Immundisolibacter sp.: one gene and its partners. The protein of the gene in region 4 interacts with the protein of the main gene of each other region in a pairwise test. Links are inferred from orthologs where the notes say so. Each region holds a gene or a part of one and is shown on either strand. Other genes may lie near its edges. The genes, in order: H5U26_RS11300, dnaQ, rplL and dnaE.

Region 1 (7,065 bases), on a different replicon or contig from region 4:
CAGATGCTGGGCGTCGAGGTGCGCGTGTACATGGTGCGCGTCAGCTACGACCAGAAGCCGCACCGCCGCTCGATGATGCGCACCTGGGGCGCCGAGGTCATCGCCAGCCCCAGTCCGCACACCGCCGCCGGCCGGGCGATGCTGCAACAAGACCCCGACTCGCCGGGCTCGCTGGGCATGGCGATCAGCGAGGCGGTCGAGGAAGCTGCCGGCCGCGCCGACACCAACTACGCGCTCGGCTCCGTGCTGAACCACGTCATGCTGCACCAGACCGTGATCGGCCTGGAGGCGAAGACGCAGATGGCGCTGGCCGGCGATTATCCGGATGTGGTGATCGCCCCCTGCGGCGGCGGATCGAACTTTGCCGGGCTGGCATTTCCGTTCGTGGCCGACAAGGCCGCCGGCCGGCAGGTGCGCCTGCTGGCGGTGGAGCCGGCGTCCTGCCCCACGCTGACGCGCGGCGCCTATGCCTACGACTATGGCGATACGGCGGGCCTCACACCCATCATGCGCATGTATACGCTGGGGCACGATTTCGTGCCGCCCGGCATCCACGCCGGCGGCCTGCGCTACCACGGCAGCGCGCCGCTGGTGGCGCAGCTGCGCCACGCCGGCATCGTCGAGGCACGCGCCGTGCCGCAGCTGGCCACCTTCGAGGCCGGCGTGCTGTTCGCCCGCAGCGAGGGCATCATCCCGGCGCCGGAGTCCAACCACGCCATCCGCGCCGCCATCGACGAAGCACTGGAGGCGAAACAGGCCGGCGAGCCGCGGGTGATCCTTTTCAACCTGTCCGGCCACGGCCATTTCGACATGGCCTCGTATGACCGCTATTTCGCCGGGGAACTGCGCGATTACGACTACCCCGAAACCGCCATCGCGGACGCGCTGAAGCGGCTGCCGACGGTCGGCTGAGCGGTCAGACACGCGGGCCGGGTCCCGCCCCGCGGCCCGGCATCAACGGCCGTCAGCGCTCGATGCGGGATATCTTCGTGTCCCCGATGGTGAGCCCCGCCATCAGCCCCTGCTGGCTGAAGCTGAAGGCATACGCATCATCCTTGAGCGTGGAGGTAGACAGATTCTTGGCTGCTCCCTCGTCGACCAGCACCGGCGTCGGCCCGACGCCGAGCACCCAGCCCTTCGTCTCACGCAGGTGGTTCAGCGCCGCGCCGGTCACCAGAAACACCACCTAACCGTACGACTGCGCGCCGGCCTGCAGGCCCCACGACCCGGACACCGAGTGGTAGCAACCGTCGAGCCGGGAACGTTCCCCTGGGGATGGGGGAGCGTCAAGACGCAAGCGTTTCCTTGAGCCCCACGAGCGGGGCCCCGTCCGTTGAGTTACGGCAGGACGACATCCACCGCCCCGCCGCGCAGGGCCAGCTCGCGGATGGCGTGGATGCGATCGCGCACCTGCGCCGCCTGTTCGAATTCCAGGTTCTCGGCGTGGCGGTACATGTCCTGTTCCAGGCGGGCGATGAGCTGGCCGATCTGGCGCGGCGACATGGCGCCGTAATCGGCGGCGTCTTCGGCCACCTTGGCCACCCGGCGGCGTTCCTGGGCCGGTTCCTTGCGGCCGATGTCGAGCAGTTCGCCGACGGCCTTTTGCACGCCGCGCGGGGTGATGCCGTGCTCGGCGTTGTAGGCGATCTGCTTGGCGCGGCGGCGGTCGGTCTCGGCCAGGGCGCGCTGCATGGAGCCGGTGATGCGGTCGGCGTACAGGATGGCCCGGCCGTTCAGGTTGCGCGCGGCGCGGCCGATGGTCTGGATCAGCGACTGTTCGGAACGCAGGAAGCCTTCCTTGTCGGCGTCCAGGATGGCCACCAGGGCCACTTCGGGCATGTCCAGGCCCTCGCGCAGCAGGTTGATGCCGACCAGCGCGTCGAAGGCGCCCAGGCGCAGGTCGCGGATGATCTCGGACCGTTCCACGGTCTCGACGTCGGCGTGCAGGTAGCGCACACGCACGCCGTGCTCGGACAGGTACTCGGTCAGGTCCTCGGCCATGCGCTTGGTCAGCGTGGTGATCAGCACGCGCTGGTCGGCGGCCGCGCAGCGGGTAATTTCCGACAGCAGGTCGTCCACCTGCGTGGCCACCGGCCGGATTTCGACCTCCGGGTCGACCAGGCCGGTCGGGCGCACCACCTGTTCGATGACGGTGGACGTGCGGCCGAGTTCGTACGGCCCCGGCGTGGCGGAAACGAAGATGGTCTGCGGCGCCAGGCGCTCCCATTCCTCGAACTTCAGCGGCCGATTGTCCAGCGCCGAGGGCAGGCGAAAGCCGTAGTCGACCAGCACTTCCTTGCGCGAGCGGTCGCCGCGGTACATGGCGCGCAGCTGCGGGGTCATGACGTGCGCCTCGTCCACCACCAGCAGGGCGTCGGGCGGCAGGTAGTCGAACAGGGTCGGCGGCGCCTCGCCGGGGCCGCGGCCCGACAGGTAGCGCGAGTAGTTCTCGATGCCGGAGCAGTAGCCGAGCTCCTGCAGCATCTCCATATCGAAGCGCGTGCGCTCCTCCAGGCGCTGGGCTTCCAGCAGCTTGCCGGCGGCGCGCAGGGCGGTCAGGCGCGGGCCAAGTTCCTGGCGAATCTGCTCCACTGCCGCGCGGATGGTGTCCTTGGGCGTGACGTAGTGGGTCTTGGGGTAGATGGTCAGGCGCGGCACGCGGCGCTGGATGGCGCCGGTCAGCGGGTCGAAGTAGGCCAGCGACTCGATTTCGTCATCGAACAGCTCGATGCGCACGGCGTCGGTCTCCGACTCGGCCGGGAACACGTCGATGATCTCGCCGCGCACGCGGTAGGTGCCGCGCGTTAGGTTCAGGTCGTTGCGCGTGTACTGGAGCTCGGCCAGGCGGCGCAGGATGGCGCGCTGGTCGATGCGCTCGCCGCGCGACAGGTGCAGCACCATGCTCAGGTACATGCGCGGGTCGCCCAGGCCGTAGATGGCCGACACCGACGCCACCACGATCACGTCGCGCCGCTCCAGCACCGCCTTGGTGGCGGACAGGCGCAGCTGCTCGATCTGCGCGTTGATGGAGGCGTCCTTCTCGATATAGGTGTCGGACGCCGGCACGTAGGCTTCCGGTTGGTAGTAGTCGTAGTAGGAGACGAAGTACTCGACCGCGTTGTGCGGAAAGAAATCCCGGAACTCCGCGTACAACTGCGCCGCCAGGGTCTTGTTGTGCGCCAGCACCATGGTCGGGCGCTGCACCGCCTGGATGACGTTGGCAATGGTGAAGGTCTTGCCCGAGCCGGTGACGCCCAGCAGCACCTGCGCGTCCTCGCCGGCCTGCAGCCCCTCGATCAGGCGGGCGATGGCCTGCGGCTGGTCGCCGGCCGGCGCGTAGGGACTGACGAGTTGGAACGGTTGGCTCATGGGGTACGCTGGCGGCGGGCAAACTCGTATATTAGCCGCCCTTTTTTTGCCGTCTGCCCATATCGGGGTAACCACCGTGGAACTCAAGCTCGCCGCCCGCGTCGCCGCCATCAAGCCGTCCGCCACCATGGCCGTCACCGCCAAGGCCAAGGAGCTGCAGGCCGCCGGGCGCAAGGTGATTGGCCTGGGCGCCGGCGAGCCGGATTTCGACACGCCGCAGCACATCAAGGACGCCGCCAAGGCCGCCATCGACCGCGGCTTCACCAAATACACGGCGGTCGAGGGCACGCCCGAGTTGCGCCGCGCCATCGTCGACAAGTTCGCGCGCGAGAACGGTCTCAGCTACCAGCCGGCGCAGATTCTGGTCTCGTCCGGCGGCAAGCAGAGCTTCTACAACCTGGCGCAGGTGCTGCTGGAGGAGGGCGACGAGGTCATCATCCCGGCGCCGTACTGGGTGTCCTATCCGGACATCGTGCTGCTGGCCGGCGCCACGCCGGTGATCCTGCAAACCGATCTGGACGGCCACTTCAAGATCAGCCCGGCGCAGCTGGAGGCGGCCATCACGTCGCGCACCAAACTGCTGGTGCTCAACAGCCCGTCGAATCCCACCGGCAGCGTCTATTCGGAAGCCGAACTGGCCGCCCTGGCCGAGGTGCTGCTGCGCCACCCGCAGGTGTGGATCGCCAGCGACGACATGTACGAGCACATCCGCTGGGACGGCGCGCCGTTTCGCAACATCCTGAACGCCTGCCCGGCGCTGTACGAGCGCACGATGGTGCTCAACGGCGTCTCGAAGGCGTATTCGATGACCGGCTGGCGCATCGGCTACGCCGCCGGTGATGCCCGCGTCATCAGCGAGATGGCCAAGATCCAGTCGCAGAGCACGTCCAACGCCTGTTCCATCTCGCAGGTGGCGGCGCAGGCCGCCCTGGAAGGCGATCAGGGCTTCATCCAGCAGATGAACACTGCCTTCAAGCAGCGCCACGACTTCGTGGTGGCGGCGCTGAACGACATCAAGGGCATCCGCTGCGCGCCGGCCGACGGGGCGTTCTACTGCTTCTTCAGCGTGGCCGACGCCATCGCCGCCACGCCGGGGGTCAGCGACGACGTCGAGTTCGCCGCCTGGCTGATGGAAAAGGCCGAGGTCGCCCTGGTGCCCGGCAGCGCCTTTGGCGCCCCCGGCTACCTGCGCCTGTCGTTCGCCACCAGCATGGACAACCTCAAGGAGGCCATGCGCCGGCTTAAAGTAGCTCTCGGCTGATGGCCGTTTGCGCCTTGACCAGCCGCCCGCACGGCACCTAGACTACGCGGCCTTTTCTTCCCCGGTAGCTCAGTCGGTAGAGCAAGTGACTGTTAATCACTGGGTCGGCGGTTCGAGCCCGTCCCGGGGAGCCATTTTCGAAGCCTGCCCTCGCGGCACATTCCTGTAGCGCATGATCGACACCCTGCCCAAGGCCCTGATTGCCACCGTCGTCGCCATCGTGGCGGTCGGCGTGGTGTTTGCGCTGATCGTCTGATCCGGCCGCGGCGGCCATCGCCGCAGTCTGCTCATCCATCATTCCCGGCAGGGCCGGATCGATCCCCACGGGCGGCGCAACGTGCCACACCAAGGCTTGCTCCGGATGGCTCGGCAACGCGATCCTGGGCGATAGCGGCACGGTTCCTGGGCGAATTCGGCATTGACGCCGGATCGCGTCGTTCCTTGGCCGGCTCGATGCCCGGCGCTTCGCAGACGGGCGTGGTCCGTGCGTGCCCGCTTGTACTTCAGTGGCACGTGCCACAGGATTTTGTGGTTCAGGCCGTGCCATCATCCTGCTGGCAAGGTTGGTTTTTCAACCATTTGCATCCATACTTTGTGGCATACAACAGCCCCACCAATCGAAGATACTTTCGCAGGGACACGACGTGCGTGCGAGCAAGCCCAGGCGCAGCGGGTGGTTACGCTGGTTATTCTGGCTGACGGTGAGCCTGCTGATTGCGGGCGCGGCCCAGCTTTGGCAGGCGCTTTCCGGTGCCGACTGGGTGCTGGCGGCCTGGTTGTTGCCGTTGCCGGTCCTGGCAGGGGTCGCTTTCAGCGCCCTGTGGGGGCTGCTGGGCTCGCGTCGTGAGGTGGCGCCAGCGCGCGCAGGCCGAGCCAGGACCAATCAACGAAAGTTCCCGCGCCAGCCCAAGGCGCATCTACAGGAACTGCAGCGCTCGGGCGACTACTGGGCGATCATGCTGCGTCTGCCACCCCAGGGCGCCTGCCAGGTTGCGCAGGCCCTGCGCACGCAGGTGTTCGATTTGTATCGCGCGCCGCTGCTGCCGCTCGGCGGCTGCACCAGTGCAAGTTGCAAATGCGGGTATTCGGGGCTGAAGGACCGTCGCCGTCGCGATGTACTGCCGCCGACGCTCGCGCGCGATCGCCGCGCCGGGGCAGTGATCGAGTGGACCGGCGGCAAATTGCCGGTGCCGCCGGAGCCCCACGAAATCAACCGTAGGCAGGGTATTGCGCCGCTGCCGGAAGGGCTCAGCCCGTGATGATTGCAGGGGTCGGCCCGTGACGATTGCGCAGCGGCTGTTGCTGTCGTTCGGTTTGATCCTGCTGCTGTTCGGGATCAATGTGGCGCTGGCCCTGGGGGCGCAGTTTTTTCGCTCGAACAGCGTCGAACGCATCCTGGATGCGGCCGAAAGCCAGTTGCTGCTGGCCCGCGCCGAGCTGCAATTACGGGCCTTGGACCCGCGTTCCGGGGCCATGGAAACTGCTCCTTTGGCCGCGCTGGAAGACGCGCTCACAGGCCTTGCCAGCAGCGAGTCCCTGGCCGGCAGCAGCGATCTGCAGGCCCTGCGCAAGGCGGTGGATGAACTGCGCAGCGGCAGCTGGCCGACGCACGAGGCAAGCGATTCCCTGTTGCGCCGGATTCGCGTGCAACTGGCCGCGTTACAGGCGGCGCAGCAAGCGCATGCCGACGCCGTGGCGGCTCAGGATGCGTCCGTCGAGCGCCTGACCCGGCGGGTGAGCATCGCCAACCTGCTGATCACCGGCGTGCTGGTGGTGGTGGTGACCCTGCATTTCTTTGTCTTCCTGCGCCGCCGCGTGATCCAGCTGAATGCCGGTGCGCAGCGCATCGGCGGCGGCGACCTTGCCTACCGTATTCCCCTGGAGCATGACGACGAGCTGGCGGATGTGGCCCGCGGCATCAACCAGATGGCCGGTCAGTTGCAGCAGGCAGCTCGCAGCACGGACGAGGCACGTCAGGCGGCCGAGCAGGCCAATCAGTTGAAAAGCGCTTTTCTGGCCAACATGAGCCACGAGTTGCGCACGCCGATGAACGCCATCATTGGCTACACCGAAATGCTGCTGGATGACCTTGGCGACCGTGCCGATGATCCGGACGCCGAGCAGATGGCACAGGATCTGGAACGCATCCGCAGTTCAGGCAAGCACCTGCTGGCGTTGATCAACGACATCCTGGACCTGTCCAAGATCGAGGCCGGCAAGATGGAGCTGAGCCTCGAAACCTTCCCGGTGCAGGCCCTGCTCACGGATGTGGTCGACACGGTGCGCCCGCTGGTGGCCAAGAACAGCAATACGCTGGTGTTGCAGGTGCCTGACGATCCCGGCTCCATGCACGCCGACCTGACGCGGCTGCGCCAATCGCTGTTCAACCTGCTGTCGAATGCCGCCAAGTTCACCGACCACGGCACCATCACCCT
Region 2 (7,106 bases), on a different replicon or contig from region 4:
GCGGCTTTTCCTGTGGGAGGCCCGCCCTCGGGCCGAATCTTCGGGTGCGGCGGGCGCGGTCCGGATTTGCGGCGGGGGCGCCGATCCCGCGGTGTCGCTCGCACAAGGGTTGAGAGCAAGCGGCTGCCGGCATCGAGGCGGCTTCCGGCGCGACGGTGCTTGCCGTAGGGCGATGCTTGGCTGACGGTGCGCCTTGTGGCGGCGGGCGGGGCGGCCGGATAATGCCGGCCCGGCCGCGCGCACCGTCGCGCTGCCAACGACCCGATCCGACTCCCGCGTACATGACACCCAGCGAACGGCGCGTTACCGGCACCCTGTCGGCCATCTACATACTGCGCATGCTGGGGCTGTTCCTGCTGCTGCCGGTGCTGGCGCTGTACGCCGAGACGCTGCCCGGCGCCACGCCGGCCATGATCGGTCTGGCACTCGGCATGTACGGCCTGACGCAGGCGGTGTTCGGCATTCCCTTCGGCAGCGCGTCGGACCGGTTCGGGCGCAAGCCGGTCATCACGGCTGGCCTGTTGCTGTTCAGCGCCGGCAGCGTGCTGGCGGCGGCTGCGCACAGCGTGACCGTCATCATCGCCGGCCGGGCGCTGCAGGGCGCAGGCGCGGTGGCGGCGCCGATCATGGCGCTGCTGGCCGATCTGCTGCGCCCGGAGCAACGCAGCAAGGGCATGGCCGCCATCGGCATCAGCATCGGCGGGGCCTATCTGGTGTCGCTGCCGCTGGGGCCGGTGCTGGCGGCCTGGCTGACGGTGCCGGGCATTTTCCTGATGATCGCCGTGCTGGCGCTGGTCATGATCGGCCTGCTGTGGTGGCAGGTGCCAACCCCGGTGGTGTCGCGCGCGGTCAGCCGGCCGAGTGGGCAACTGCGCGTGGCGCTGAGCGACCCGCATCTGCTGCGGCTGTACTTCAGCATCATGGCGCTGCACATCCTGATGACCGGCACGTTCGTGGTGCTGCCGCCGCTGCTGCGCGACAACCTGCACCTGCCGGCGGCGCAGCATCTGTGGCTGTATCTGCCGACCGTGCTGCTGTCGATCGCGGCCATGGTGCCGCTGATCGTCTACGCCGAGCGGCGCGCCCGCCTGAAGCAGGTGTTCGTGGCCATGGTGGGGCTGCTCACCGGCGGCCTGCTGGTGCTGCTGGAGGGCAATCACGTGCTGTGGGGCGTGGCGGCCGGGCTGCTGGCCTTCCTGATCGCGTTCAACGTGCTGGAGGCCACGCTGCCGTCCATGATGTCGCGCCTGGCACCCATGGCGGGTCGCGGGACGGCGATGGGCGTGTATTCCACGGCGCAGTTTCTGGGGGCTTTCATCGGCGGAGCAGGGGCCGGGTGGCTGCGTGGCCATCACGGCGCCACGGGTGTGCTGCTGGCCGGCCTTGCGCTGTGCGTGATCTGGCTGGCGATATCGCTTGGCCTGCAGGCACCGGCCCACCTGAAAACGCAGCTGGTCGACGTGGGTCGGTTGAGCCCCGAGCAGGCGCGCACGCTGACCGATGAACTGTCGGCGCTGGTCGGCGTGGCCGAGGCGGTGGTGATTCCGGAGGAAGGTGTAGCCTACCTGCGGGTGGATGGGCAGCGGTTCGAGCCGGCCAGCCTGGAGCGGTTCTCGGCGGCGAAAATTTGATGATTTCGATATTACGGAGGCGGTCATGGCGCGCGGCATCAACAAGGTAATTCTGATCGGCAACCTGGGGCGCGACCCCGAGGTGCGCTACACGGCCGGCGGCTCGGCGGTGGCCAATCTGCGCATCGCCACCACCGAGTCGTGGAAGGACAAGCAGACCGGCGAGAAGAAGGAAGCCACCGAATGGCACAGCGTGGTGCTGTTCGGCAAGCTCGGCGAGATTGCCGGCGAGTACCTCAAGAAGGGCCGCACGGTGTACATCGAAGGCCGCTTGCAGACGCGCAAGTATCAGGACAAGGAAGGCGTCGAGCGCTACAGCACCGAAATCGTCGGCTCGGACATGCAGATGCTCGGTGGCGGCGGCGAGGGCCGTGGCGAAGGCGGTGGCAGTTACGGCGGCCGCCAGAGCGGTGGTGAAGAGCCGACCTGGGGCGGCGGTGCGCCGGCGGCGGCTGGTCGACCGGGCGGCGGCGCCAGCAAGCCTGCGGCCGACGACTTCGGCGGCGATTTCGACGACGACATCCCGTTTTAGGAATCGGTCGTGCCGGTGGCAGCCGTCCGGCGTACACGGCGGCTGAAAAGCCTTTTGTGGCTTGAAACCCCTGCCGTCGCCGACCTGCCAGAGCCTGCTGTTGCGCGCTGTATCCTGATCACATGAGCTCCACACCGTCCGCCGTCCAGGCGCCCGATCCACTGGCCGCCGCCCTCACGCAGACCCTGCACGCGCAGGTCTGCGCCTTGCTGCCGCGGGGCCTGCAGGGTCTGGTGGTGCAGGTGCCGGGGCACTGGCCGGCCGTGGACCTGGGCGGGCGCGGCGAGCGCGCCTGGTCGGTGGTCATGGCCGGGCCGGGTGCGCCGGCGGCGGGTGTCGGCCTGCGCGCCGATCCGGCCGCCTGGCCGCTGGCCAGCGACAGCGCGGCGGTGGTGATCCTGCTGCACGTGCTGGAACACGTGGCCGATCCGGCACCGATCCTGGCCGAGGCCGAGCGGGTGCTGATGCCGTTCGGGCGGCTGCTGGTGGCCGGCTTCAACCCGTGGAGCCTGTGCGGGCTGCGTGGGCTGGCCGAGCGCTTCGGCAATCATTCCCGCGACTGGTGGCCGCAGCATTTGCGCTCGGTGGGCGAACTGCGTCAGTTGCTGGCCCGCCTGCCGATGCAGGTGGAGGACGTCACGACGGCGTTTTTCCGCCTGCCGCTGGAGCGGCAATGGGCGCTGCGCGGTACGCGCGTCATGGAGCGCATCGGCCCGCGCCTGCTGCCGCGCGGTGGCGGGCTGTATTGCCTGGCCGCCAGCAAGCGGCGCTTTGCGGTGCGCCCGCTGCGCCTGCAGTGGCAGCGCCTGCCGGTTTACGCAACACCTGCGCAGCGGCTGCCGGCCGGACGGGCGGCGGCATGAGCCAGCCGGTGCAAATCTTTGCCGACGGCGCCTGCCGCGGCAATCCGGGTCCGGGCGGCTGGGGCGCGCTGCTGCGCTACGGCGAGCAGGAGCGCGAGCTGTGGGGCGGCGAGGCCCACACCACCAACAATCGGATGGAACTGACGGCCGTGATTCGCGCGCTGGAGGTGCTGCAACGGCCAAGCCGGCTGCACATCGTCACCGATTCGCAGTACGTGCTGCACGGCATCACGCAGTGGCTGGCCGGCTGGAAACGGCGTGGCTGGCGCACCGCCGACGGCAAGCCGGTCAAGAACCAGGAGCTGTGGCAGCGTCTGGACGAACTGTTGGTGCCGCACCAGGCCGAGTGGACCTGGGTGCGCGGCCACACCGGGCATCCGGAAAACGAGCGCGCCGACGCCCTGGCCAATCGCGGCATCGATGAACTGCTGGGCGGCAAGGCGGCGGCGGGCGCGGGTGGCCGGCGATGAGGCAGATCGTTCTGGATACCGAGACCACGGGCCTGTCGCCGTCCGAGGGCCACCGCGTGATCGAAATCGGCGCCGTCGAGCTGCTGAACCGCCGCCTGACCGGCAAGCATTTCCACCACTACCTGCAGCCGGACCGGCCGATCGACCCCGGCGCCGAGGAAGTGCACGGCATCAGCAACGAATTCCTGGCCGACAAGCCGCGCTTTGGCGACGTGGCGGCGGAATTCCTGGAGTTCATCGCCGGTGCCGAGCTGGTGATCCACAACGCCGACTTCGACATCGGCTTTCTGAACGCCGAGCTGGCACGCCTCGACAACGGGACTCCGGATCGCATCGACGCCCTGTGCAGCGTGCTCGATACGCTGCCGATGGCGCGGCGCCTGCATCCTGGCCAGCGCAACACGCTGGACGCCCTGTGCCGCCGCTACGGCGTGGACAACTCCGGGCGCAGCCTGCACGGCGCGCTGCTGGACGCGCAGATTCTGGCGGATGTGTACCTGGCCATGACCGGCGGCCAGGTCACGCTGCTGCTGGGTGACGAGGCCAACGCCGCGCACGACGGCAATGCGGCCCAGCCGCTGCGCGTTCGCGCCGACCGACCGGCGCTGCCGGTCACCCTGCCGACCGAGGACGAGATGCTTGCCCACATGGCGCGTCTGAAGGCCATCGACAAGGTCAGCGGCGGGCGTTGCCTGTGGCTGGCCGGCGGCGTCGATTCCTGACTGTCCGGCTTGGGTAAACTTGCGGACCGATTTTTTTCGCGCCACCCCCTTTCGTTCACGACCCATAAAGGTAGACCCATGAGCCAGGCCTTCTCCATCCGCGTGCAGCAATCCGGCGCCGAGTACCCCTGCGCCCCGGACGATACGGTGCTGCGCGCCGGTCTGCGGGCGGGCGTTGGCCTGTCCTATGAGTGCAACGTCGGCAGCTGCGGCAGCTGCAAGTTCGAAGTGGTGGAAGGCGAGGTGCGCACCCTGTGGGAGGAAGCCCCGGGCCTGAACCCGCGCGATCGTCAGCGCGGCCGGCTGCTGGCCTGCCAGTGCGTGCCGGTGAGCGACTGCGTGATCAAGCCGATGATCATCGACGATCATTTCATCCCGACCGACACGCCGCGCCGGTTCAAGGGCGAGTTGCTGGCCGTCCGCGATCTGACGCACGACATCCGCGAGTTCGTGTTCAAGGATAACCAGCCGGCCGGCTTTCGGCCGGGCCAGTACGCGCTGCTGCACCTGCCGGGTGTAGCCGGGCCGCGTGCCTATTCCATGTCCAACATCCGCAACGCCGACGGGCGCTGGGAGTTCATCATCCGCAAGGTGCCCAACGGCGCCGGCACCGCGGCGCTGTTCGACCTGAAGGTCGGCGACCACATCGACATCGACGGCCCGTACGGCCTGGCCTACCTGCGCACCGAGATCAAGCGCACCGTGGTGTGCATCGGCGGCGGCTCGGGCCTGGCGCCCATGCTGTCGATTGCCCGCGGGCTGGTGGCGGACCCGTCCATGGATGGCGTGAAGCTGAAGTTCTTCTATGGCGCCCGCGGGCCGCGCGACCTGTGCGGCGAGGAGGAACTCAAGGCCCTGCCGGGCTTTGGCGATCGCATCGAGTTTTTCCCCGCGCTGTCCGATCCGGACCTGGCCAAGGCCGGCAGCTGGACCGGCCTGCTCGGCTTCATCCACGAGCAGGTCAAGGCGCACATCCCGGCCGACCAGCTGATGGAATGCGAGTTCTACACCTGTGGCCCGCCGGTGATGATCAATGCCGTCATGCAGATGCTGGGCGGCGAGCTGAAGGTACCGCCGGACCGCATCCATTACGACAGCTTCGTCTGATCGGTGCGCCACCCGCGCGTCCTGCTGGGCGCGCGGCGGCACTGGCTGGGCCGGCTGCGGGATCGAGGACGCCGGCCGCATTGCCGAGCAGGCCGGCGCCAGGGCGCTGGTCAGAAGCCACGTCATTTCGCACAACGCGAGCGACGATCGCCTGCGCCTGGCCAGCCGGCATTACTCCGGCCGGCTGGTGCCGGGGCACGATCTGGCGGCCATCGGCATAGGCCGCCGGCGCGCGGCCTGACGAAGCGTCTCAGATGATCGGCGGCAGCAGCGGTACCAGGCCGTCGCTGTTCAGCAACGCCACTTTCTTGTGGGCGATTCGCCACTGGTCGCCGTGCCGCTGCAGGCGGTATTCGCACTGCGCCGGCAGGATCTCCAGCACCTGATCGCGGCGCTGGTCGTTCTCGCGGTACAGGTAGATCACCTGGTTGCAGGCGATGTCGGCGCTGTCGCCATCGGCGCGCTCCACAAGCACGTTGCTGACCGTGTGCACGCTGCGGATGGGCGGGTCGCCCACCCAGTAGAACGGGCTTTCGGCCCGGTCGAGGCGGTCTTCCACCATGGACGGCGTGGCGTAGACGATGGAGCAATGCAGCTGTGGATCGCCGTCGGCGTCGCCGTTGGGCACCCAGTAGATCGCATCGTCGGTCAGCAGTTGTCGCCAGTCGCGAAACTTGCGCTGATCGAGCAGCCGCACTTCGCGGAACAGGAAGGCTTCAGCTTGGGCCTGGTTCATGTGCTGCTCCTCAGCCTGCCGCGGCCAGGCGGATGCGGCTGGGCGCGGGCGCCTTGCCTTCCATCAATCGCCGGTATTCGTAGTAGGGCGCCCGCTGCTGGGTTTCCTGCGTGTGATGGCCGCAGCGCAGGCCCTCGGCGGTGGTTTCTTCCGATTTCAGACCCCGGTTGAACAGCACCCACGGCGCCGTCCAGGCTTCCATGCCCTGCTGGATGCGATCAAACGTGGCCAGGTCGTCCGGTCCGCCGGCCCCGCCGGGGCCGTAGAAGAACTCATGCTCGCGCACCCGACGCAGGTTCATCTCGGCCGGCGCGCCGACCATGGAGGTGTGGTACTGGCGCACTTCGGTGAGGTCGGCCGCCAGGGGCCGGATCACCCGCACGTGGTATTCCAGGATCGCCATGTTCGGGAACAGCACGATGTTGAAGCGGTGGCGCAGCGCGTTCATGGCCCGCTGGCGGCCATGGGCACTGATCAGCATGTCGATGAACTCGGCCGGCCAGCGCTCGTGCACCTGCGCGTCGGTGAGGGTGTAGTTCTCGATGATGTTGTGGCCGAAGCCCAGGTCGTAGGCCTTCATGGGCAGGTTTTGGTACTGCTTCATGATCGGCAGGAAGCGGCTCATGATGTCGATGGCCGTGCGGTGGTTGTGCCACACGTGGTAGCCCTCGACGCTGCCTTCCAGCTGCGCCTTCCAGTTGCCGCGGTAGCGGTGCTTGTAGATGCCGGTGCGCCCGACGGTGATTTCGCCGGTTGGCGACAGGTCGCAGTAGTAGTCGATGTACTTTTTGGCGGCGGCGATGTGGGTGTCGAAGTCGCGCACGTCCGGGTTCAGGCTCGCGAACACGAAGCCGCGGTAGCTGCCCACGCGCGGCGCCGCCGGCAGGCCAAGGCCGGCGTAATCGAGCTCGCCCTCGTTGTAGCCGCGCGGCAGGCCGACCGCCTCCAGGCTGCCGTCCAGGCGAAAGGTCCAGGCGTGGTAGGGGCAGGTGAAACTTTCCGCGTGACCGAACTCGCGTGCACACAGGGTCGAGCCGCGGTGCGT
Region 3 (6,836 bases), on a different replicon or contig from region 4:
ATGGCGCAGCGAAGATCTCATGCTCGAGCAGGTGCGTTTTCGGCCCGGCCGCTTCTATCGCATCACCGGCGCCGGCACGCTGGATCTGGCCAGCAGCGAGATCGACTATCGGCTCAAGGCGGCGTCGGTACGTCGCAGCGCTGATGGCGCGGCCCAGGAGGATGCCCGCGAGGCGCCGGTGCCGCTGCGGGTGCGCGGCCGACCCGGCGCCTTCAAGGTGGAGCCGGAATTGAAGGACGCCCTGCGTGATGAGGCCGTGCGCCGCCTGCAGGAGAAGCTCGGGCCGAAGCCGGACGGGGCGCGCGAGTCGTCGGGCAAGACCATGCTGCGCGGCCTGTTCGGGCGTTGACCCCGGGCGCAGGCGCATCGCGCCCCTCGTGCGGGCGGGCGGTTTGCGCCCGGCAGTCCGATCAAGGTGGTCGCCCGCTGCTTGCCGTTACGGAAAGCCGGTGGCTAGAATGCCGGTCCCCGCGGGTGTAGTTCAATGGTAGAACGGGAGCTTCCCAAGCTCTCAGCGAGGGTTCGATTCCCTTCACCCGCTCCAGATTCCCCGGTGGCGAGCAGTTTTGTGACCCGCGCGAGCGCCGACGGCCTTGAGCGGCTCCCTGCCGGGAGCCGGGGCGGTGCCGTGCGCGCCGGCCACCCGTTGACGTCGCTGCGGATGGCCCAGATAATGCGCGGCTATTTCCCCGGAGGGGTTCCCGAGCGGTCAAAGGGATCAGACTGTAAATCTGACGGCTCAGCCTTCGGAGGTTCGAATCCTCCCCCCTCCACCATTTGGATCATCCCGTCAATCGCCGTCACGGCGGCGGTTTTCGGTGCCGGTAAGGTGCCGGCGCGGGTGTAGTTCAATGGTAGAACTTCAGCCTTCCAAGCTGATAGCGTGGGTTCGATTCCCATCACCCGCTCCATTATTTGTACCGGGGACGAACGCGCTCACGTAGCTCAGTCGGTAGAGCACTTCCTTGGTAAGGAAGAGGTCGCTGGTTCGATTCCAGTCGTGAGCACCAGTTGTGTTTCATTTCGGCGCCGCAGGGTCGGCATCCGTCAGTTTCAGCAGAGGTTAGGGCATGTCCAAGGCCAAATTTGAGCGAACCAAGCCGCACGTGAACGTGGGCACGATCGGTCACGTGGATCACGGTAAGACGACGCTGACGGCGGCGCTGACCAAGATCGGCGCGGAGCGTTTTGGCGGGGAATTCAAGGCCTACGACCAGATCGACAACGCGCCGGAAGAGCGGGCGCGCGGCATCACCATTGCGACCGCGCACGTCGAGTACGAGTCCCCGACCCGCCACTACGCGCACGTCGACTGCCCCGGTCACGCCGACTATGTGAAGAACATGATCACCGGTGCGGCGCAGATGGACGGCGCCATCCTGGTGGTGTCGGCGGCCGACGGCCCGATGCCGCAGACCCGCGAGCACATCCTGCTGGCGCGTCAGGTGGGCGTGCCGTACATCGTCGTGTTCCTGAACAAGGCCGACATGGTCGACGACCCCGAACTGCTCGAGCTGGTCGAGATGGAAGTGCGCGAACTGCTGACCCAGTACGGCTTCCCGGGCGACGACACCCCGATCGTGACCGGCAGCGCGCTGAAGGCGCTCGAGGGCGACCAGAGCGAAATCGGCGTGCCGGCCATCCTGAAACTGGTCGACGCCATCGACAGCTACATCCCGCTGCCGGAGCGCGCCATCGACGGCGCGTTCCTGATGCCGGTCGAGGACGTGTTCTCCATCTCCGGGCGCGGCACCGTAGTGACCGGTCGTGTCGAGCGGGGCATCGTCAAGGTCGGTGACGAAATCGAGATCGTGGGCATGCGCCCGACCATCAAGACCACCTGCACCGGCGTGGAAATGTTCCGCAAGCTGCTGGACCAGGGCCAGGCGGGCGACAACGTGGGCGTGCTGCTGCGCGGCACCAAGCGGGACGAGGTCGAGCGTGGTCAAGTGCTGTGCAAGCCTGGCTCGATCACCCCGCACACCAAGTTCGAGGCCGAGGTGTACATCCTGTCCAAGGACGAGGGCGGGCGCCACACGCCGTTCTTCAAGGGCTACCGCCCGCAGTTCTACTTCCGGACCACCGACGTGACCGGCAGCTGCGAGCTGCCGGCGGGCACCGAGATGGTGATGCCGGGCGACAACGTGAACCTGCAGGTATCGCTGATCACGCCGATCGCGATGGACGACGGCCTGCGGTTTGCGATCCGCGAGGGCGGCCGCACGGTCGGCGCCGGCGTGGTTGTCAAGGTGATCGAGTAAGGTCCGGCTGGATGCCGGTGCGGCGGGTGTTGCAAGGTACAGGCCAGTAGCTCAATCGGTAGAGCGGCGGTCTCCAAAACCGCAGGTTGGGGGTTCGATTCCCTCCTGGCCTGCCATTTCTGGGCCGGTTTCAAAGACACTCTCGAAGGCTCACGAATATGGCAGTCAATGCGCCGATGGCGAAGCAGGGGTTTGCGGATCGTCTGAAGCTGACCCTGGCCGTGGCGGTGCTGGTGGCCGGCGTGGTCGGGTTCTATGTCCTGGCCGATCAGCCGCAGGTCGTGCGCGTGCTGGTGGTGCTGGCCAGTGTCGGACTGGCGCTGCTGGTTGGCTTGCGCAGTGGTCCGGGTGGGCGCCTGTGGGGGTTTTTGAAGGACTCGCGCACCGAGGTGCGGCGCGTGGTCTGGCCGACGCGGCGCGAGACGCTGCAGACCACGGGGATCGTGTTCGTGGCGGCGGTGGTGGTCGGCCTCATGCTGTGGTTTTTTGACTGGGTGATCAGCCTCGCGATCAGGGGCTTCATGGGCATGGGGGGCTGATCGGTGGCGATGCGTTGGTATGTGGTGCACGCCTACTCGGGCTACGAGAAAACCGTGCAGCGCGCGCTCAAGGAGCGCGTCGCGCGGGCCGGCCTGGAGGACCGATTCGGCGAGATCCTGGTCCCGACCGAGGAAGTGGTCGAGATGAAGGACGGCCAGAAGCGGTCCAGTGAGCGCAAGTTCTTTCCCGGCTACGTGCTGGTGCAGATGGAAATGGACGAGGAAACCTGGCACCTGGTGCGCAGCGTGCCGCGGGTGCTCGGGTTCATCGGCGGCAGCGGCGACAAGCCGGCTCCGATCACCGAGCGCGAGGCGGACGAAATCCTCAGCCGCGTGCGCGAGGGTCAGGACAAGCCAAGGCCGAAGGTGTTGTTTGAAGTCGGTGAGATGGTGCGCGTGGCCGATGGTCCCTTCAACGACTTCAACGGCGTTGTCGAGCACGTCAATTACGAGAAGAACCGTCTGAACGTGTCGGTGATGATTTTCGGCCGGTCCACGCCGGTCGAGCTGGATTTCTCCCAGGTGGAGAAAGCCTAGCCGCCCTCGTGGCGACAACGGGGAGCCGTAAGGCGCTGTACCCGTCAACTGGAACTTTGAAATGGCAAAAAAAGTCAGTGCGTATATCAAGCTGCAGGTGAAGGCCGGTCAGGCCAACCCCAGCCCGCCGGTCGGCCCGGCGCTGGGTCAGCGTGGCGTGAACATCATGGAGTTCGTCAAGGCCTTCAACGCCGAGACCGCCAGCATGGAGCCGGGCTTGCCGGTACCGGTGGTGATCACGGTTTACGAGGACCGCAGCTTCACCTTCGTCAAGAAGACCACGCCTGCGTCGGTGCTGCTGCGCAAGGCCGCCGGTATCGCGAAGGGCAGCCCGAACCCGAACACCAACAAGGTCGGCGTGGTTACCCGCGCGCAGCTGGAAGAAATCGTCCGCGCCAAGGAGCCGGACCTGACAGCGGCCGATCTGGAAGCGGCGCTGCGCACCATTGCCGGCAGCGCGCGCAGCATGGGTCTGACGGTGGAGGGGGTCTGACATGGCTAACAGCAAACGACGCCGCGCGATCGACCAGAAGCTGGCCGGCCGCCGCCAGCTGCCGCTGGCCGATGCCCTCAGCCTGCTGCAGGAAGTGGCGAGCGCCAAGTTCGACGAGTCGATGGACGTGGCCCTGAACCTGGGGGTCGACCCGCGCAAATCCGATCAGGTCGTGCGCGGCGCCACCGTGCTGCCGCACGGCACCGGCAAGAAGGCCCGCGTGGCCGTGTTCGCGCAGGGTCAGGCGGCCGAAGCGGCCACCGCTGCCGGTGCCGATGCCGTCGGCATGGAGGATCTTGCCGAGCGCATTCGCGGCGGCGATCTGGATTTCAGTGTGGTGATCGCCGCCCCGGACGCCATGCGCGTGGTCGGTACTCTGGGTCAGGTGCTCGGTCCGCGGGGTCTGATGCCCAATCCCAAGGTCGGTACGGTGACCCCCGATGTGGCGACCGCCGTCAGCAACGCGAAGAAGGGCCAGGTGCGTTTTCGCACCGACAAGGCCGGCATCGTGCACTTCGTGATCGGCCGTGTGTCGTTCCCGGTCGAGGCCCTGCGCGAGAACCTGCAGGCGGTGCTGGCGGACGTGCAAAGGCTCAAGCCGGCCACCTCTAAGGGCACTTACCTGCGCAAGGTGACGGTCTCGTCCACCATGGGTCCGGGGTTGTCCGTCGATCTGGCCAGTCTCGGCCAGTGAGCCGGCGGTCTACTTAGTCAATAAAGGAATCTGGCCGTGGCGAGCATTCTGGAAACAAAACAGGCAATCGTGAGTGAAGTGGCTGCCGTGGCAGCCACCGCGCCGGTGCTGGTGGGTCTGGACCTGAGCGGACTGACGGTCCGCCAGGTGACCGGCCTGCGGCGCGAGGCGCGCAAGGCCGACGTGTATCTGAAGGTGGTCAAGAACACCCTGCTGCGGCGGGCCGTGGAGGGCACCGGCTTCGAGTGCGTGCGCGAGGCCGCCCGGGGCCCGCTGATGGTTGCCTTCTCGCGCGGCGAACCGGGCGCTGCGGCGCGCATGGTGCGCGATTTTCGCAAGGCCAACCCGAAGGCCGAAGTCCGACTGGTGGCGGTCGCCGGACGCCTGCTGCGGCCGGAAGATCTGGATGCGGTGGCCAAGCTGCCGACCCGCGACGAAGCCATCGCGCAGTTGATGGGCGTCATGAGGGCGCCGATCGCCAAGCTGGTGCGCGTGCTGGCGGCGCCCAACAGCAAGCTGGTGCGCACGCTGGCGGCGGTGCGGGACCAGAAGCAGGGTTGAGGCGGCAGGTTCGGGCCGCGGTATTTCAAATTTTTATTTTTCGTTCCCAGGAGTCAGGACCATGGCGGTTAGCAAGGAAGAAATTCTCGACGCAATTTCCAACATGACGGTGATGGAAGTCGTCGACCTCATCAGCATGATGGAAGAGAAATTCGGTGTCAGCGCGGCCGCGTTTGCGGCGGCGCCAGTGGCCGTTGCCGGTGGCGAAGCCGCCGCGCAGGTTGAGGAGCGCACGGAGTTCGACGTGGTCATGTCGAGCTTTGGCGAGAACAAGGTCAACGTCATCAAGACCGTGCGCGCCCTGACCGGCCTGGGCCTGAAGGAAGCCAAGGACCTGGTGGAGGCCGTGCCGGCCACCATCAAGACCGGCATTCCGAAGGCCGAGGCTGAGGATGTGGTAAAGCAGCTGGTCGAGGCGGGCGCGGCAGCCGAGGTCAAGTAATCGTCGCCGAGCCGCGTCTGAGCCGATCGGCAGGACGCATCCACGGTCCGGTCCGGCCGCCATCTTCGGCGGCTAGGTCGTGCTGTACCCAAGGGAAGGCCCCAGGCGCTGCGTGCTGGTGTAAACAACCGGCCACGTTGCGTCGGGGTCTTCTTTTGTCTCGTTTTTTGGCCGCTCCGCGTGCCGTCGTCGGGCAGTGCATTGCCGACAGGCCTGGCCGCGAGTGACATCTGAAGGTTTCGTCTGGGGGCTGCGATCCATGGCTTACTCGTTTGCCGAGAAAAAGCGTATCCGCAAGAATTTCGGCCGGCGGCCGGAAGTGTTGGAGGTGCCGAACCTGCTGCAGATGCAGCTCGATTCGTACCGGCGCTTCCTGCAGACGGACGTGCCGGCGGAGCGGCGTGAGGACCTGGGCCTGCAGGCGGCCTTCCGGTCGGTGTTCCCGATCCAGAGCAGCACCGGCGCCGCGGCGCTGGAATTCGTCGAGTACCGGCTCGGGCGCTCGCCGTTCGATGTCAAGGACTGCCAGGTCCGCGGCATGACCTATGCCGCGCCGCTGCGGGCGCGCGTGCGGCTGGTCATTTATGACAAGGCCGGCAAGAACCGTGTGGTCAAGGACGTGCGCGAGCAGGAGGTCTACATGGGGGAGATTCCCCTGATGACCGACACCGGCACCTTCGTCATCAATGGCACCGAGCGGGTCATCGTCTCGCAGCTGCACCGGTCGCCGGGCGTGTTCTATACCCACGACAAGGGCAAGACTCACTCTTCCGGCAAGGTGCTGTTCTCGGCGCGCATCATTCCGTACCGCGGCTCGTGGCTGGACTTCGAGTTCGACCCGAAGGACCTGGTGTACGTGCGCATCGATCGGCGGCGCAAGATTCCGGCCACCGTGCTGCTGCGCGCGCTTGGCTATGGTGTCGAGGAAATCCTGGGTCTGTTCTTCGAGACCGATACGCTGCGTCTGTCCAGCGAGCAGATCACGCTGGACCTGGTGCCCGAGCGCATGCGCAACCAACAGGTCACGTTCGACATTCTGGATGCCAAGGGCAATGTGATCGTGCCGGCCGGCAAGCGCATCTCCGCGCGTCAGGCCAAGCAGCTGGACGCCAGCGGCGTGCGCGAGCTGGTGGTACCGCCCGACTATGTCCACGGCAAGGTTCTGGCCAAGGCCGTGGTCGATGCGACCAGCGGCGAGATTCTGGCCGAGGCCAACGCCATTCTCGACGCGCCCTTGCTGGAGAAGCTGCGCGCCGCTGGCGTGCGCGAGCTGTCGGTGCTGTACGTGAACGACGTCGACCGCGGCGCC
Region 4 (8,209 bases):
GCACCTTGAAATCTGCGACCGTGTGACCGTGACCGGCATGTCCATGGTTGCGCAATCGATCAGCCGTCCGGGCGTGTACTCGGGCATCCCGGCCGAGGAGGCCCGCCGCTGGCGGCGCAATATCGGCCGTTTTCATCAACTCGACGAGCTGGCGCGGCGGCTACTGCGCCTGGAACGCACGTCCAAGGATCCACACGAATGAGCGAGCCGGAAACCCTGAACGCCACCGAAATCATGCGCCTGCTGCCGCACCGCTACCCCTTCCTGCTGCTGGACCGGGTGCTGGAACTGGAGCTCGGCACGCGCCTGGTCGCGCTCAAGAACGTCACCCTGAACGAGCCGTTCTTCCCCGGCCATTTCCCGAACTACCCGGTCATGCCCGGGGTGCTGATCGTGGAGGCCATGGCGCAGGCCAGCGCCGTGCTGGGCTTTCGTTCCACCGGCACCAGCGCGCAGGACGACAACGTGTACCTGTTCGTGGGCATCGACAAGGCGCGCTTTCGCCAGGCCGTGCAACCGGGCGATCAGCTGCGTATCGAGGTGCAGCTGAAGCGCGCCGTGCGCGGCATCTGGATGTTCACCTGCAGCGCCAGCGTGGACGGGACCGAGGTCGCCTCGGCCGAGATCATGTGCACGCTCAAGGCCATCACATGATCGATCCGACCGCCCGCATCCATCCTGACGCCCGCCTGGCGCCGGACGTCGAGGTCGGTCCCTACGCCGTGATCGGCCCGCAGGTGCAAATCGGCGAGGCTTGTGTCATCGGCCCGCACACGGTCATCACCGGCAACACCCGCATCGGGCGTCACAACCGCATCTTCCAGTTCGCGTCCATCGGCGAGATTCCGCAGGACAAGAAGTACCACGCCGGCGATGACAGTCGGCTCGAAATCGGCGACGGCAACACCATCCGCGAGTTCTGCACCATCAACACCGGCACCGCCGGCGGCGGCGGGGTAACGCGCATCGGCGACGACAATTGGCTGATGGCCTACGTGCACATCGCCCATGACTGCCTGATCGGCAACCACACCATCTTCGCCAATTCGTCCTCGCTGGCCGGCCACGTGCTGGTCGAGGACCACGTGATCCTGGGCGGCTTCGCGCTGGTGCACCAGTTCTGCGCCCTGGGCGCGCACAGCTTCCTGGCCGCCAGTTCGGTGGCGCTGAAGGACGTGCCGCCGTTCGTCATGGCCGAGGGCAACTCGGCCCGGCCGCGCGGCATCAACACCGAGGGCCTGCGCCGGCGCGGTTTCAGCGCCCAAGACCTGACCGCCATCCGGGGCGCCTACAAGACTCTCTACCGCAGCGGCCTGCGCCTGCAGGATGCGCTGGCGGTGCTGGATGGCGAGAGCGACTGCCCGCATCTGGCGACCCTCGCCGCCTTCGTGCGCCGCTCGCAGCGCGGCATCATTCGGTGACCGGGGCGGTGAACACCCGATGAACTCCGGCCGGCTGCGGGTCGGCCTGATTGCCGGCGAACCCTCCGGCGACGCCCTGGGCGCGGCACTGATCAATGCCCTGCGACGCCGCGTGCCGGACATCGAATGTATCGGCGTGGCCGGCCCGGCCATGCGCGCGGCCGGCTGCCGGGCGCTGTATCCGGCCGAGGCGCTGGCGGTGATGGGCATCGTCGAGGTGCTGGCCCATCTGCCGCGCCTGCTGCGCATCCGCCGCGGCCTGCTGCGCCAGCTTCGCGCCGACCCGCCGCAGGTGCTGGTCGGCATCGACGCGCCGGATTTCAACCTGCCGGTCGAGGCGCGTCTGCGCCGGGCCGGCATCCGCACCGTGCATTACGTCAGCCCGTCGGTGTGGGCCTGGCGCGAGGGGCGGGTCAGGCAGATCGCCGGCGCGGTCGATCGCATGCTGACCCTGTTCCCCTTCGAGGCGCGCTTCTACGAGCGCCACGGCGTGCCGGTAACGCAGGTCGGACACCCGCTGCAGGCCACGCTGCGGCCCATCGACCCGGCCGTCGCCCGGGCCGCGCTGGGCCTGCCGCCGCCCGGACCGGATTCGCTGCCGGTGCTGGCACTGCTGCCCGGCAGCCGGGCCGGCGAGTACCGCCGCCTGACGCCGCTGTTCCTGGCCACCGCGCAGTGGCTGCGCGAGCAGGGACGGTCCTGTCATCTGCTGCTGCCGCTGGTGAACCAGGCCGCCCGCACGGCGGTCGAGGCTGCGCTGCGCCGCAGCGGCGCGGGCCTGTCCTGCACGCTGGTCGATGGCCGCGCGCAGGAGGTGATGGCCGCCGCCGATGCGGTCCTGCTGGCCTCGGGCACGGCCACGCTGGAGGCCATGCTGCTGCAGCGGCCCATGGTGGTGGCTTATCGCCTGGCGCCGTTGACCTACGCCATCGCCCGCCGCCTGGTGCGCACGCCGCACGTGGCGATTCCGAACCTGCTGGCCGGGCGCGCCGTGGTGCCGGAGTTCATCCAGCACGCGGCAACGCCGGCCGCGCTCGGTGGGGCCATTGCCTACCTTCTGGAACCGGCCGCCGGGGCCGCCATGCGCGCCGAGCTTGCCGCACTGCGGCCCCCGCAGACCGAAGACCCGGCCGAGCTGGCTGCGCGGGCCGTGCTGGAAGTGGCCGGATGGACCTGAGCGGCCTCCTGGCGGGCGTCGACGAGGTCGGTCGCGGCCCGCTGGCCGGGCCGGTGATCGCCGCCGCGGTGATCCTGCACCCCGGCCGGCCGATCCTGGGTCTGGCCGATTCCAAGACGCTCGGCGCCGCCCGGCGCGAGGCGCTGGCGGCACAAATCCATGCCTGTGCTTTCGCGGTCGGTATCGGCCGCGCCGAGGTGGCAGAAATCGATCGCCTGAACATCCTGCACGCCAGCCTGCTGGCCATGGAACGGGCCGTGGCGGCGCTCGGCTGCCTGCCGGGGCGCGTTCAGGTGGATGGCAATCGCCGCCCGCCCGGCCTGCCGCAGGCTGAAACCATCATCGGCGGCGATGCGTTGATTCCGGCCATCAGCGCCGCGTCCATCGTCGCCAAGGTGGCGCGCGACGCCGAGCTGACAGCCCTCGATGCGCAGTATCCGGGCTACGGCCTGGCTCGCCACAAGGGCTATCCGACCGCCGAGCACCTGGCCGCACTGGCGCGCCTGGGCGCCAGTGCCTGCCACCGGCGCAGCTTCGGCCCGGTGCGCCGGCAGCTTGTTCCTGCCGGGCTAGAATAGCCCGCCCGTTTGCCTCCCAGTTGGCCGTCAATGTCGTCCGCGGGCTTCGTACATCTCAGTCTGCACAGCGAGTACTCGCTCACCGACAGCGTGCTGCGGGTGGACGAGCTGGTCGATGCCGTGCGCGCTGCCGGCATGCCGGCGGTGGCCGTCACCGACGCCGGCAACCTGTTCGCGCTGGTCAAGTTCTACCAGGCCGCGCAGGCGGCCGGCATCAAGCCGATTGCCGGCGCCGACATCACCCTGTGGGAGCAGGCCGACGGCAGCGCCGCCAGCCGCCTGGTGCTGCTGTGCCAGGACCGCGGCGGCTATCTGAACCTGTGTCGTTTGCTCAGCCGCGCCTACGTCGAGGGTCAGCGCGCCGGCCGGCCGGGTGTGCTGCGCGACTGGCTGGTCGGCCACAGCGAGGGCCTGATCGCGCTGTCCGGAGGACTGGCCGGTGACGTGGGCCAGGCGCTGGCCGCCGGCAGTCACGACAAGGCGGCCCAGCTGCTGGCCGACTGGCAGGCGCTGTTCCCGGGCCGCTATTACCTGGAACTGACGCGCACCGGCCGTCCCGGCGAGGAAGCCCACGTCGCCGCCGCCGTGGAGCTGGCCATCGCCACCGGCACGCCGGTGGTCGCCAGCAACGACGTGCGCTTTCTGGCCGCGACCGACTTCGACGCGCACGAGGCGCGCGTGTGCATCGCCGAAGGCCGGGTGCTCAACGACCCGCGCCGGCCGCGTCACTACAGCGAGCAGCAATACCTGCGCACGCCGCAGGAAATGGCGGTGCTGTTCGCCGACCTGCCGGAAGCGCTGCAGAACACGCTGGCCATCGCCCAGCGCTGCAACCTCGAGATGACGCTTGGCGAGCCGATGCTGCCGGCCTTCCCGGCCCCCGGCGGCATCAGCGCCGAGCAGCACCTGATCAACCAGGCCGGCGCCGGGCTGGACGCGCTGCTGCATCGCGCCGTCGCCGACGGGCTGGCACTGGACGCCGACACCTACCGCCAGCGCCTGGCGCTGGAGCTGGACGTCATCAACGGCATGGGCTTTGCCGGCTACTTCCTGATCGTGGCCGACTTCATCGCCTGGGCGCGCGCCAACGGCGTGCCGGTCGGACCGGGCCGCGGCTCCGGCGCCGGCTCGTTGGTGGCGTACGTACTCGACATCACGCGCATCGATCCGATCGCCAACGACCTGCTGTTCGAGCGCTTCCTGAATCCGGAACGAAAGTCCCTGCCGGATTTCGACGTCGACTTCTGCATGGACGGCCGCGACCGGGTCATCGACTACGTGGCCAGCCGCTACGGCCGCGAGCGGGTGTCGCAGATCATCACCTACGGCTCGATGGCGGCCAAGGCGGTGGTGCGCGACGTCGGGCGGGTGCTCGGCCTGCCGTACGGCTTCGTGGACTCGATCGCCAAGCTGATCCCGTTCGAGCTCGGCATCACGCTCGACAAGGCGCTGGCGCAGGAGGCCGCGCTGCGCGGGCGCTACGAGGCCGAGGACGACGTGCGCACGCTGATCGACCTGGCCAAATCGCTCGAAGGCCTGGCGCGCAATGCCGGCAAGCACGCCGGCGGCGTGGTCATCGCGCCCGGCCCGCTGACCGACTTCGTGCCGCTGTTCTGCGAAGCCGGCGGCGGCAGCCCGGTGACGCAGTTCGACAAGGACGACGTCGAGGCCATCGGCCTGGTGAAGTTCGACTTCCTGGGCCTGCGCACGCTGACCATCATCGACTGGGCGCTCAAGACCCTGGCCCGGCGCGACCCGGCGTTTGCCGATTTCGACATCGACCGCCTGCCGCTGGACGACGCCGAGGCCTACGCCCTGCTGCGCCGCTGCGAGACCACGGCGGTGTTCCAGCTCGAATCGCGCGGCATGCGCGACCTGATCCGCCGCCTGCAGCCGGACTGCTTCGACGACGTGGTGGCGCTGGTGGCGCTGTACCGGCCGGGGCCGCTGCAGTCCGGCATGGTGGATGACTTCATCGACCGCAAGCACGGCCGCGCCCGGCCGGATTACCTGGAGCCGCGCCTGGAGCCGGTGCTGCGGCCCACCTACGGCGTGATCCTGTACCAGGAACAGGTGATGCAGATCGCCCAGGTGCTGGCCGGCTACAGCCTCGGCCAGGCCGATTTGCTGCGCCGCGCCATGGGCAAGAAAAAGCCCGAAGAGATGGCCAAGCAGCGCTCCGGCTTCGTCGATGGCGCGGTGGCCAACGGCGTCGGCGCGCAGCGCGCCGGCGAGATCTTCGACCTGATGGAGAAGTTCGCCGGCTACGGCTTCAACAAGTCGCACTCGGCCGCCTACGCGCTGCTGTCCTACCAGACCGCGTGGCTGAAGGCGCACCACCCGGCGGCCTTCATGGCGGCCGTGCTGTCGGCCGACATGGATCACACCGACAAGGTGGTGACGCTGATCGACGAGTGCCGGCGCATGGGCCTGAGCCTGCTGCCGCCGGACATCAACCGCGGTCTGCATGCCTTCACCGTCACCGACGAGGGCGCCATCCTGTACGGCCTGGGCGCGGTCAAGGGCGTCGGCGAGGCGGCCATCGAGGCCATCGTCGAGACGCGCACCGCCGGCGGGCCGTTCAGCAACCTGTTCGATTTTTGCCGTCGCATCGACCCGCGCCGGGTCAACAAGCGCGCCGCCGAGGCGCTGATCCGCGTCGGTGCCTTCGATCAACTCGACGGCCACCGCGCCGCCCTGCTGGCCACGCTCAATCAGGCCTACACCCTGGCCGAGCAGGAAAGCCGCGCCGCCGATGCCGGCCAGAACGACATGTTCGGCGCCGTGAGCGCCGACACCGGCCCGGCACCTGCGCCGCAGCTGGTCGATTGCCCGCGCTGGAGCACCGCCGAGCGTTTGACCGCCGAGCGCGAGTCGCTCGGCCTGTGGCTGTCCGGCCACCCGATCGAGGCCTACGAGACGGAGCTGGGGCGCCTGGTCGACTGCCGCCTGGCCGATGTGCAGCGCTTCGAGGGTCGCAACGTGCGCATCGCCGGCCTGGTGGTGGGCAGCCGCACGCTGAGCAAGGGCCGGCGCATGACCTTCGTCACCCTGGACGACCGCACGGCGCGCCTGGACGTGACCCTGTTCGACGAGCAGCTGGCCGGCGCCCCGGACCTGCTGGCGCGCGACCGCCTGCTGGTGGTCGAGGGCGCGGTGTCGGTGGACGACTTCAACGGCGGCTTTCGCATCCGCGCCGAAAAGGCCCTGCCGCTGCCGGCTGCCCGCGCCGGGCGCGGCGCCAGCCTGTGGTGTGAACTCGCCACCGCGCAGGCACCGGCCGACCTGCCGACCCGCCTGGTCGAGGTGCTGGGCGCCTTTCGCGGACCGTGCCCGGTGCTGGTCGACTGCCGTACGCACGCTGCAAGCGGCCTGCTGCGCCTGGGACCGGCTTTCCAGGTGCGCGCCGAGGACGCGCTGATCGAGCGCCTGCGCGCCCTGCCCGGGGTTGCAGCGGCCGAATTCCGTTACGATCCGCCGCCCCGGATGCCGGCCGTGCGGCCTGCCGCTGCACCCTCACCGGCGGCTGCGCCGAGCTTTGCCAACACCCTCGCGGACGCCCTCGCCGATACCGCCGACTGAACCGGACCCTACCGCATGGCATTCCAGTTTCTAGAATTCGAAAAGCCGATCGCCGAACTCGAGGCGCGCATCGACGAGCTGCGCCAGACCGCCGGCGGCGGCACGGTCAGCCTGGAGGACGAGGTCACGCGCCTGCAGCGCAAGGCCGACAGCCTCACCGACAGCATCTTCGGCAAGCTGACGCCGGTGCAGATCGCACAACTGGCCCGTCACCCGGAGCGGCCCTACACGCTGGACTACATCCGGCGCATGTTCACCGACTTCGAGGAACTGCACGGCGATCGCATGTTCCGCGACGATGCCGCCATCGTCGGCGGCCTGGCGCGCCTGGGCGAGCGCCCGGTGCTGGTCATCGGCCACCAGAAAGGCCGCGACGTGCAGGAAAAAGTCCGCCGCAACTTCGGCATGCCCAAGCCCGAGGGCTACCGCAAGGCGCAGCGCCTGATGCGCACCGCGGCCCGCTTCAGGCTGCCGATCATCACCTTCATCGACACGCCCGGCGCCTACCCCGGCGTGGATGCCGAGGAACGCGGCCAGAGCCAGGCCATCGCCGAGAGCCTGTATCTGATGGCGCGGCTGCCAGTGCCGATCGTCAGCGTGGTGATCGGGGAGGGCGGCTCCGGCGGCGCGCTGGCCATCGGCGTCGGCGACCGCCTGCTGATGCTGCAGTACGGCACCTACGCCGTGATCTCGCCCGAGGGCTGCGCCGCCATCCTGTGGAAGGACTCCGGCAAGGCGGAGCTGGCCGCCGATGCCATGGGCATCACCGCCCCGCGCCTGCACGAGCTGGGGCTGGTCGACGAGATCATCGCCGAGCCACGCGGCGGCGCCCACCGCGACTTCGACACCGCCGCCGCCGCCGTGCGCACCGCGCTCGTGCGCCACCTGGACGAGCTGGACGCCATGCCGGCCGACGGCCTGCTGCAGCGGCGCCTGGAGCGCCTGCGCGGCTACGGTGTTTACAAGGAAGGGTGAGCGCCGACGCGGGTTTCGATCCGGCCCTTGATCCGGGCCTCGATCGGATCAAGGCCGCGCTGCCGACAAACGGCCCACCGGTCACGCTGCGCATCGCCTACAGCGGCGGGCGCGATTCCCACGTTCTGCTGCACTGGCTGGCCGGCCAGCGGGCCGCGCTGGCGCCGCACCGCCTGCGCGCGGTGCACGTCGAGCACGGCCTGCATCCGGACAGCGGCCGCTGGGCCGATCACTGCGCCCAGGTGTGCGCGGCGCTGCAGGTGCCGCTGGACGTGCGGCGCGTGGATGCCCGCCCGGCGCGCGGCGAAAGCGCCGAGGCCGCCGCCCGCACGGCGCGCTACGCCGCCCTGGCGGCCGACATGCAAGCCGGTGACCTGCTGCTGACCGCTCACCATCAGGACGATCAGGCGGAAACCGTGCTGCTGGCGCTGCTGCGCGGGGCCGGCCTGGCCGGCGCTGCCGCCATGCCGGGCCTG

Evidence for each region.
Region 1: the proteins of dnaE (region 4) and H5U26_RS11300 interact in binary tests that used the Escherichia coli proteins (3 or more experiments, as listed by UniProt). The link is inferred for Immundisolibacter sp. from one-to-one orthologs.
Region 2: the proteins of dnaE (region 4) and dnaQ interact in binary tests that used the Escherichia coli proteins (3 or more experiments, as listed by UniProt). The link is inferred for Immundisolibacter sp. from one-to-one orthologs.
Region 3: the proteins of dnaE (region 4) and rplL interact in binary tests that used the Escherichia coli proteins (3 or more experiments, as listed by UniProt). The link is inferred for Immundisolibacter sp. from one-to-one orthologs.

The regions. Positions count from the first base shown.
Region 1 is NZ_JACIZD010000011.1:10,797-17,861, reverse strand. The notes cover bases 2,579-5,537. They hold H5U26_RS11300 (pyridoxal phosphate-dependent aminotransferase), read left to right. Parts: upstream 2,579-3,445; coding sequence 3,446-4,630; downstream 4,631-5,537. Other genes in these bases: H5U26_RS11290 (hypothetical protein), read left to right, coding at 5,275-5,537; uvrB (excinuclease ABC subunit UvrB), read right to left, coding at 2,579-3,369. Outside these bases: H5U26_RS11315 (TrpB-like pyridoxal phosphate-dependent enzyme), read left to right, coding at 1-912; more of uvrB, read right to left, coding at 1,339-2,578; more of H5U26_RS11290, read left to right, coding at 5,538-5,889; H5U26_RS11285 (response regulator), read left to right, coding at 5,909-7,065. UniProt on the Escherichia coli protein: Shows aminotransferase activity with methionine and histidine as substrates, and to a lesser extent also with phenylalanine.
Region 2 is NZ_JACIZD010000012.1:28,111-35,216, forward strand. What follows is about bases 2,356-5,355. They hold dnaQ (DNA polymerase III subunit epsilon), read left to right. Parts: upstream 2,356-3,492; coding sequence 3,493-4,218; downstream 4,219-5,355. Other genes in these bases: H5U26_RS11820 (methyltransferase domain-containing protein), read left to right, coding at 2,356-3,026; rnhA (ribonuclease HI), read left to right, coding at 3,023-3,496; H5U26_RS11835 (2Fe-2S iron-sulfur cluster-binding protein), read left to right, coding at 4,297-5,325. In the rest of the region: H5U26_RS11810 (MFS transporter), read left to right, coding at 282-1,631; ssb (single-stranded DNA-binding protein), read left to right, coding at 1,657-2,163; more of H5U26_RS11820, read left to right, coding at 2,286-2,355; H5U26_RS11840 (aromatic-ring-hydroxylating dioxygenase subunit beta), read right to left, coding at 5,576-6,061; H5U26_RS11845 (Rieske 2Fe-2S domain-containing protein), read right to left, coding at 6,072-7,106. UniProt on the Escherichia coli protein: DNA polymerase III is a complex, multichain enzyme responsible for most of the replicative synthesis in bacteria. The epsilon subunit contain the editing function and is a proofreading 3'-5' exonuclease.
Region 3 is NZ_JACIZD010000001.1:721,370-728,205, forward strand. What follows is about bases 4,107-6,836. They hold rplL (50S ribosomal protein L7/L12), read left to right. Parts: upstream 4,107-5,146; coding sequence 5,147-5,527; downstream 5,528-6,836. Other genes in these bases: rplA (50S ribosomal protein L1), read left to right, coding at 4,107-4,524; rplJ (50S ribosomal protein L10), read left to right, coding at 4,561-5,085; rpoB (DNA-directed RNA polymerase subunit beta), read left to right, coding at 5,787-6,836. Outside these bases: H5U26_RS03470 (AsmA family protein), read left to right, coding at 1-349; tuf (elongation factor Tu), read left to right, coding at 1,071-2,261; preprotein translocase subunit SecE, read left to right, coding at 2,420-2,800; transcription termination/antitermination protein NusG, read left to right, coding at 2,804-3,337; rplK (50S ribosomal protein L11), read left to right, coding at 3,399-3,830; more of rplA, read left to right, coding at 3,832-4,106. UniProt on the Escherichia coli protein: The binding site for several of the GTPase factors involved in protein synthesis (IF-2, EF-Tu, EF-G and RF3). Is thus essential for accurate translation.
Region 4 is NZ_JACIZD010000003.1:89,721-97,929, forward strand. Bases 2,856-6,958 are described here. They hold dnaE (DNA polymerase III subunit alpha), read left to right. Parts: upstream 2,856-3,206; coding sequence 3,207-6,758; downstream 6,759-6,958. Other genes in these bases: rnhB (ribonuclease HII), read left to right, coding at 2,856-3,176; H5U26_RS06455 (acetyl-CoA carboxylase carboxyltransferase subunit alpha), read left to right, coding at 6,774-6,958. In the rest of the region: lpxD (UDP-3-O-(3-hydroxymyristoyl)glucosamine N-acyltransferase), read left to right, coding at 1-202; 3-hydroxyacyl-ACP dehydratase FabZ, read left to right, coding at 199-654; lpxA (acyl-ACP--UDP-N-acetylglucosamine O-acyltransferase), read left to right, coding at 651-1,421; lpxB (lipid-A-disaccharide synthase), read left to right, coding at 1,441-2,598; more of rnhB, read left to right, coding at 2,589-2,855; more of H5U26_RS06455, read left to right, coding at 6,959-7,733; tRNA lysidine(34) synthetase TilS, read left to right, coding at 7,730-8,209. UniProt on the Escherichia coli protein: DNA polymerase III is a complex, multichain enzyme responsible for most of the replicative synthesis in bacteria. This DNA polymerase also exhibits 3' to 5' exonuclease activity. The alpha chain is the DNA polymerase catalytic subunit.